Regions from separate parts of the Xanthomonas hortorum pv. pelargonii genome, predicted to be linked through region 1. Evidence: predicted binding sites of a transcription regulator. Region 1 holds the regulator's gene; the other holds the start of a gene.

What was found. Region 1 encodes FliA, which starts transcription of late flagellar genes. Its sites were predicted from a motif close to TAAAGTTTNNCNNNCNNNGGCCGATAA; they were not measured.
Region 2: the regulator FliA is predicted to act here: its motif matches at 2,673-2,699, upstream of NDY25_RS20385 (methyl-accepting chemotaxis protein).

Annotation. Positions count from the first base shown of each region.
Region 1 covers NZ_CP098604.1:5,003,625-5,008,038, forward strand. The annotation lists gene NDY25_RS21330 (chemotaxis protein CheA) at 1-758, opposite strand, end outside; gene NDY25_RS21335 (protein phosphatase CheZ) at 761-1,387, opposite strand; gene cheY (chemotaxis response regulator CheY) at 1,387-1,779, opposite strand; gene NDY25_RS21345 (RNA polymerase sigma factor FliA) at 1,815-2,588, opposite strand; gene NDY25_RS21350 (MinD/ParA family protein) at 2,585-3,469, opposite strand; gene flhF (flagellar biosynthesis GTPase FlhF) at 3,456-4,414, opposite strand, start outside.
Region 2 covers NZ_CP098604.1:4,756,032-4,760,445, reverse strand. The annotation lists gene NDY25_RS20390 (pirin family protein) at 1-269, shown strand, start outside; gene NDY25_RS20385 (methyl-accepting chemotaxis protein) at 668-2,614, opposite strand; tRNA gene NDY25_RS20380 (tRNA-Ser) at 2,886-2,978, opposite strand; gene csrA (carbon storage regulator CsrA) at 3,062-3,274, opposite strand; gene alaS (alanine--tRNA ligase) at 3,414-4,414, opposite strand, start outside.

The DNA.
Region 1 (4,414 bases):
GTGCGCGCCACATCGCGGGCCACCTTGGGGAAGCGCGAGAACACCTTGCTGACCGGCTGCATGCGGGTGCGCATGACCGCGGTCTGCAGGCGGGCAGTGGCGATATCCAGCACGCTGACCGCGCGATCGAGTTCTTCGTCGCGCAGGCGGGTGCGCAGGGTCTTGAGACGATTGCGCGAGAGCACCAGTTCGCCGATCAGGTTGACGATGGCGTCCAGGCGCTTGGTGTCCACGCGCACGGTCTGTTCGGCTTCGGCACCCTTGGCGGCGGCTTTGGGCGCGGCCTTGGCGCCGGGCGCCGGTACGTGGCCGTCGTCATGGGCAGGTGTGGCCACCGCAGCCAATGCGGCCTTGGGCGCGGCCTTGACCGCCGGCGGGCCGCTCTTGGCATCGAACTGCGCGATCAGCGAGGCCGGCGCATGCGGCACGGTTTCGCCCGAGCCCATCGCATCGAGCATCGCCTGCAGATAATCCAGCGACTGCTGCGCGGCATCGAAGTGATGCGCCTGCAACACCGCCTGGCCGGAGCGCGCCATGCCGAGGGTTTCTTCAGCGGCGTGGCACAGCTCCACCATGGGCTTGATCGCCAGAAAGCCGGCGCCGCCCTTGAGCGTGTGGAAACCGCGGAACACCGCGTTGAGCTGGTCGGCTTCGTCCGGTGCCTGTTCCAGCGCGACCAGCTGTTCGCCGAGGCGATCCAGGATTTCCTGGGCCTCGACGATGAAATCGGCAGCAATATCGTCTGGAACAGCACTCATGGTTACAACCCCAATCCGGACAGCAGGTCATCGGCGTCGTCCTGCGACACCGCGTGACGGTCCAGGCCCTTGACTGCAGGACCGGCAAGACCGCCGTCGTCTTTCTTCGGCTCGGTGCTCTTTGGCGGCAGGCCGAGTGCGCCGAAGCCTTCGTGCACGCGCCGCACGATGCCGGCCACGCGCCGGATGATCTGCCCGCTCAGGTCCTGGTAGCTTTGCGCCAGCGACAGTTCGGTCAGGTTGTGGCGCATCTTGTCCATCAGCGCGCCCTGGTCCTGATTCAGACCACCGTCGCGCAGCTGGTTGGCCAGCTCACGGCATTCTTCGACCAGATCCAGCGTGCGATGGCTGGCCTTTTCGGTCATTTCCACCACGTGGTCCAGGCGCGAACACGCATCGTCCAGTTCGCCGGCTTCTTCGGGCACGGTGGGCAGTTCGCCCAGCGCCTGACCGAGTTCGCGTGCGAGCCGGCTCAGGCCCTGCATCATCGGACGGGTGCGCAAGGCGGCGAGGTGGTCGACCTCGCGCTTCCAGGCGGCTTCGTCACCGCTTTCCAGTGCATCGAGCGCGCCTTGCAGGCGGTCGATCAAGGCAGCGCGTTCGGCATTGGTTTCCACGGTGGCGTTCATCAGGCGGTCGCCGCCAGACGTTCGAACACCTTGCCCAGCTTTTCTTCCAGCGTCTGCGCGGTGAACGGCTTGATGATGTAGCCATTCACGCCGCACTGGGCGGCTTCGATGATCTGCTCGCGCTTTGCTTCGGCGGTCACCATCATCACCGGCAGGTGCTTGAGCTTGGCGTCGGCGCGGATGTTGCGCAGCAGGTCGATGCCGGTCATGCCGGGCATGTTCCAGTCGGTGACCACGAAATCGAACGGGCCGGCCCGCAATGCAGCCAGTGCGCTGTTGCCGTCTTCGGCCTCTGCGGTATTGGTGAAGCCAAGATCGCCCAACAGATTCTTGACGATACGTCGCATCGTCGAGAAGTCGTCCACGATCAAAATCCGCATGTTCTTGTTCACATCAAGCTCCTAACACTAAAAAATACGCGAAAAAATCATTCGTCAATTTCGACACCGGCATCGGCCAGTTCGAAGACCTTGAGGCGGCCGCGCAGACGCACCACGGCCTGGCCGTGGATCTGGCAGACGCGCGATTCGCTGACACCGAGCACGGCGCCGATTTCCTTCAGGTTCAATTCCTGTTCGTAGTACAGCGACAGCACCAGCTGCTCGCGCTCGGGCAACTGGCCGATGGCCTTGCCCAGCTCGCGGCCGAACTCGCCACGCTCCATCATCTGCTGCGGGTTGGGGCCACCCTTGGCGGTGGTGTCCAGCTCGCCGTGATCTTCGATCCGCGACTCCAGGCTCAGCACCTGGCCGCGGGCGGCGTCTTCCATCAGACGCAGGTAATCGGGCAACGGCATTTCCATCGCGGCAGCCACTTCGGTGGCGGCGGCGGCGCGGCCGGTGTTCTGTTCGATCTTGCGCACGGCGGCGGCAGCGTCGCGGGCACGGCGGTGGACTGAACGCGGCACCCAGTCGCCTCTGCGAATCTCGTCGATCATCGAGCCGCGGATACGGATCGAGGCATAGGTTTCGAACGAGGCGCCCTGCTCGGAGTCGTAACTGCGCGAGGCTTCGATCAGGCCGATCATGCCGGCCTGGATCAGGTCGTCCACTTCCACGCTCGCCGGCAGGCGCGCGGCCAGATGGTGGGCGATGCGGCGCACCAGATCGGCGTGTTGGGTGACGATGTCGTTGGCGTTGTTGCGTTGCACTGCACGGTACTGCGCGGTGGCCGTCGTTGCGGTTGCGGTAGCGGTGCTCATGCGGCGACCCCCCGTTGGATGATGCGTTCGACAAAGAACTCGACGTTGCCGCGTGGCACGGTGGGGGCCTGCCAGCGCGAGGTACGCCGCGCGATTTCTGCGATGGCCAGCGCCGAGGGGCTGGCGGGGTAGGCCTTGATGACCGGTTGCTGGCGCTGTACCGACAAACGCAACCAGTCGTCCTGGGGCACGTGGCCGAGGTAGTTCAGCGACACGTCGCCGAGGAATTTTTCGCAGACCCGCGACAGCTTGTCGTACAGCAGGCGGCCTTCGTTGGGGTCGCGCACCATGTTGGCGATGATCTGCAAACGGTCCACGCCGCGTTCGCGCGAGAGCACCTTGATCAGCGCGTAGGCGTCGGTGATCGAGGCCGGTTCGTCGCAGACCACCACCACGGTGTCCTGGGCGGCCTGGCAGAAGGTCAGCACGCTGTCGGTAATGCCGGCGGCGGTGTCGATGACCATCACGTCCAGGTCGCGTTCCAGTTCGGAGAACACGTTGACCAGGCCGATGTGCTGGGCCGGAGCCATTTCGGCCATGTGGCGGCGACCGGAGGCGGCCGGGACCACCAACACGCCACCGGGGCCTTCGATGATCACTTCGTCCAGCGTGCAGCGGCCGGCGATCAGGTCGGCCAGGGTGTACTTGGGCGAGAGTCCCAAGACCACGTCCAGGTTGGCCAGGCCAAGGTCGGCGTCCAGCAGCAGGGTGCGCTTGCCCATCTCGGCAAGGGCCACGGCCAGGTTGGCGGAGATGTTGGTTTTACCCACGCCGCCCTTGCCACCGGTCACGGCAATGGTGCGCACCGGGCCCAGGGGCTCGGGACGGGTCGCCGTCAGGGGGAAGGCGTTGGTCAGCTTGGCGTATTCACGCGACTGCATGGTTGTGCTCCGGAGTACAGGGCTTATCGGCAGCGCGCCGCAAATCTTCAAGGCGAAGAACGAGACTGGCGGCATTGGCGCGGTGCAGGTCGTCGGGGACCCGCTGTCCGTCAGTCACCCAGGTGATGGGCATTTGGTGGTCGACCACCACCGACAAGGCGCTGCCGAAGCGGCCGGTCTCGTCGAGTTTGGTCAGCACCACGCCTTGGGGTTTGGCGTGGGCGAAGCGGCGTACGACCTCGTCGAGGTCGGAAAAATGGGCGTTGGCCGGCAGCACCAGCAGCGAGGTGACCTGGTGCGCGGCGCGCAGCCAGTTCAGCTGTGCGGCCAGGGCGCGGTCGCGCTGGCCCATGCCAGCGGTGTCGATCAACACCAGCTTGTAGTCGCGCAGGCGCTCGAGCAGTTCCAGCAGGCTCTCGGCGCTGTCGGCCTCGTGCACCGCGATGCCGAGCTGACGGCCGTAGCTGTGCAGCTGCTCGCGGCCGCCGACGCGCTGGGTGTCGGTGGTGACCAGGGCCACGTCGCGCGGGGCGTGCTGGGCGGCGAAGCGCTGGGCGAGCTTGGCGATGGTGGTGGTCTTGCCGGCACCGGTCGGGCCGACCAGGGCGATCACGCCGCCGCGTTCCAGCGGGTCGATCGGAGCCACCGGCAGACGCTTGGACAGCAGGCCCAGCATCAGCCCGCGGCCGCGGTGCAATTCGGTATCGGCCGGGATCTGCAGGGCCACATCGCGGATCAGACCGGCATCGAAGCCGTAGTCGTCCATCAGCTCCAGGGCCTGCGCACGCACCGGGGAGCCACGCAGGCGCTCGTCGGTGAGACGGTTCATTTCGCGCTCGATCATCTGACGCATCAGCGCCAGCTCACCGCGCAGCTGCTTGAGTTCTTCGTCGTTCTGCGGCACCGGGGCGGCGGCGACCGGCACCGCAGCCAGGGCGACCGGGG
Region 2 (4,414 bases), 250 kb from region 1:
GTCTGATCGCCTCGCCCGCTGGCGAAGCCGGCTCGCTGCGCCTGCACCAGGACGCACGCCTGTACGCCTCCATCCTCGACGGCGACGCGCGTCTGCAACACCCACTGGCTGAGGGCCGCATCGGTTACGTGCAGGTGGTGCGTGGCAGCCTGAGCGTCAACGGACAAGCACTGTCGGCTGGCGATGCGCTGCAGATCACCGCCGAGCCGGAACTCGTGCTGGCCGACGCACGCGACGCAGAAGTGCTGGTGTTCGATCTGCCGCAGTAAGCAGCAACGCGTGGCAGTGCGGCGCGCTGCAGTGAATCGGCGCGCCGCATGATCGCAGCTGGTTGGAACAGACAAAGCGCGCTCCTGGCGCAATGCAGTTCACTTGAAAAAACGGCACTTCCCGCGCGGGGAGCGCCGTTTTTTATTTGGATTGAAGAATGAGCCGATTGGAGATTATGCCGAGATGCAGGAGCCCTCGATCAGCTACCTCAGTGAACAGCATTAGGTTCTGGCGGTCTTTGTGGTGCGCGGATGTATCTGCTGGCGAGCGCTTTTAGTTTTGCGCAAACGTAGCGGCTGGCACGCGCGGCAACGATGCAACAACGAACGTGCGTGTCACCGCTTCAACGACGCCGCACAGCGAATGCACCAGACCTCCCACAGTCACGTGGCCTGAGTCACGCGGCCTGCGATTTGGCGAACGGCTCTGCGTGCGCATCCTTTAGTGCAGAAGACCCATCGGCATCGCCGTTGACCAATGCAAACAAGGCATCCGCATCGGCTTCGAGCACATGCGCCGAACGCGCCAGATCATCGACCATCCGCGCCTGATCGCGCGCCTGCACGCCAATGGATTGCAGCGCCGTGTTGGCGGTCGAAATATCCTGTGCCTGCTCCTGGCTGGCGGCGGCGATCTGCTCCACGGTTGCGGTCACACGCAGTACCGAGCCGACCATGTCCTGCATCACCACACCAGCCTGTTCGGCCAGGCGCGAACCATCGCCAACCTGATCGGTCGCATTGTCGATCAAGGAGCGAATCTCCTTGGCCGACACGCTGCAGCGCTGCGCCAGGCTACGCACCTCGGTCGCTACCACTGCAAACCCGCGGCCCTGCTCGCCGGCGCGCGCCGCTTCCACCGCCGCGTTGAGCGCCAGGATATTGGTCTGGAAGGCAATGCCGTCGATCACCTCGATGATCTGGCCGATGCGATCGGTCGCCGAACGAATGTTGGCGGTGGTCTTGACCACCTCGGCGATGACCTCGGCACCGCGTCGCGCAACATTGGCCGACTCTTCGGCCATGCGCTGCGCCGACCCCGCGCTCTCGGAATTGATGCGCACGGTCTCCGCCAGCTGATCGATGGTGGTCGAGGTCTGCGCCACTGCGGTGGACTGCGAGGATGCGCGGCTCACCAGTTCCTCATTGCTGATCGAAATATGGTGCGCCTCGCGCTGCACGTTCTGCGCGATGCTCATGGTCTGCCGCATCAACTCGCGCATGCGCTCGGCCGAGCGCACTTGATCGGTCACATCGGTAGCGTACTTGACCACCTTGTACGGCCGCCCGGAGACATCCAGGATCGGGTTGTAGGAGGCCTGGATCCACACCGCGCTGCCGTCCTTGCGCAGCCGGCGATAACGGCCCGCATCGAACTGCCCACGCGCCAGCTTCGCCCAGAAATTGCGGTACTCCTCGGAGGCGCCATACGCCGCATCCACGAACACGCGATGGTGCTGGCCGATCGCTTCGGCGGCCGGATATCCCAAAATCGCCAGGAAATTATCGTTGGCGCTCAGTACGCGCCCTTCCAGATCGAATTCGATCACGCCCATCACCTTGTCGATGGCCTGGATGCGGCCATCCGCATCGGCAGAATCGATCACCTGACGGGTCACCTCGGTGGCGTACTTGACCACCTTGTATGGACGCCCATGCTCATCGAGTACCGGGTTGTAGGACGCCTGGATCCACACATCCTGCCCATCCTTACCAACGCGCCTGTAGCGCCCCGCATCGAATGCGCCGCGCCCGAGCTTTTCCCAGAACGCGCGATAGGCCGCCGATTGGCGCGTGGACGCATCCACGAACATGCCGTGATGCTGGCCGCGGATCTCATCGAGCCGGTAACCCATCACCTGCAGAAAATTCTGGTTGGCCTCGAGCACGGTGCCATCCAGCGAAAACTCGATGACCGCCATGACCCTGTCGATCGCATCGATCCGCCCTTCGAAATCGGCGGTCTGGCGCACCTGCGCAGTGATGTCGGTGGCGTACTTCACCACGCGATAGGCGTTGCCGGATCGATCCAGCAGCGGGTTGTACGACGCGTTGATCCACACCTCGCGCCCGTGTTTGTCCAACCGGCAAAAGCGCCCGGCGTTGAAGTCGCCACGCCGCAGCGCCGCCCAGAACTGACGATAGCTTTCGCTGTCGCGATCACTGGCAGTCACGAACATGCGGTGATGCTGGCCGACTACCTCGTCCAGCCGATAGCCCATCAAGGACAGGAAGTTCTCGTTCGCATCCAGAATGCGGCCATCCAGATCGAACTCGATCACCGCCATCACCCGGTCCACCGCATTGGCCTTGTGCTGCAGCCCACGGCCCCAGAAAGAGAACAGGCGTCCAAGCAGTGGCGGTAGGCGCATCACGTTGAAGTCCGAGATATATGTCACGTGTTTAGCGACCTATACCGCAGTTACTTGAACCGCTTCATGCAGCACGTTTGAGGCGATTCAGATGCTGTCGCAACAACCAGATGCCTTATGCAGGATGCGGTGAGCCGACTGGCGGCAAGCATGCTGCGCAGCTCACCCAAAAGGGCTTGCAAAACCATGCCGCAATGCAAATAAAAACGCCCGCAAATCAAAGATCTGCGGGCGTTTAGAACACTGGCGGAGCGAGAGGGATTCGAACCCTCGATAGAGCTTTTGACCCTATACTCCCTTAGCAGGGGAGCCCCTTCAGCCGCTCGGGCATCGCTCCAGTTTTCACGTCCTGCCGCGTTGTCCGTGGCAGGCCGCGAAGAATACCGGGTAAGGGGGGCTAACGTAAACCCTTTGCGACAATCAATTCGAAGAATCGTCGCCGTGATGCGCGCCGGAAGCGACCGGCTCATCGCCACGCTGGATGCGCTGATAGATTTCTTCGCGATGCACAGCCACATCTTTCGGTGCGGTGATGCCAATGCGCACCTGATTACCCTTGACGCCGAGCACGGTAACAGTGACCGAGTCGCCGATCATCAAGGTTTCGCCTACCCGGCGAGTGAGGATCAACATTTTTCAAATCTCCTGGAACCGGTGGGTTTCCCACCAGCATCGACGGCCTCCTGATGAGACGCGTCTATAGGTAAAGGGAATAGACCGGAAATGGTAGCGGCAGATCCTGCCAGCCAGCAAGGCATGGCAGGACAAGTGTTCAGCCCAAGTGTTGCTTGACCCAGGAGTGCACGCCGTCAAGCGCGGTCGCAAGGGCGGGCCCGTCCTCGCCACCACCCTGGGCGAGATCCGGACGGCCACCGCCCTTGCCCCCGATCTGACTGGCGATATGGCCGAGGAGTTCCCCTGCCTTCACCTTGCCAGTTGGGCTACCGTTCACGCCGGCAACAAGCGCGACCTTGCCGGCTGATGCACCCGCCAGCACGATCACCGAATCGCCCAATTGCTGCTTCAGCCGATCCATTGCATCGCGCAGTGCCTTGGCGTCGAAGCCTTCCAGACGCACTGCGATGACCTTGACCCCTGCGACATCGACGGCGCTGGCGCCCAGATCTGCAGTCGCACCCGAGGCGAGCTTGGCCTTGAGTGATTCCAGCTCACGCTCCAGACGCTTCTGGCGCTCGGTGAGCGCGCGCACCTTGTCGACGACTTCAGTCGCATTGCCGCCGAGCAGATGAGCGGCCTCAAGCAGACGACGCTCTTCGTCGGCCACGTAGTCCAGCGCGCCCTGCCCGGTCACCGCTTCGATACGGCGCACGCCCGAAGACACGCCACCCTCGGAGGTAATCTTGAACAGGCCGATATCGCCAGTGCGGGTGACGTGGGTGCCTCCGCAGAGTTCGGTCGAATACCCACCCATCTTCAGCACACGCACGTTCTCGCCGTACTTCTCGCCAAACAACGCCATCGCACCGAAATCCAGCGCTTCCTGCATGGCCATGTTGTGCACCTCCACACTGTGGTTGGTGCGCACCTCGGCGTTGACCTTGCGTTCGATCACGGCGAGTTCTTCGGCAGTGATCGGCTGAAAATGCGAGAAGTCGAAACGCAGACGGTCCGGCGCGACCAACGAGCCCTTCTGCTGGACGTGCGTGCCCAACACTTCGCGCAAGGCCGCATGCAGCAGATGCGTGGCCGAGTGATTGAGGATGGTCTTGCCGCGACGCTGCACGTCGATCCCGCCGGACAGCACATCGCCCA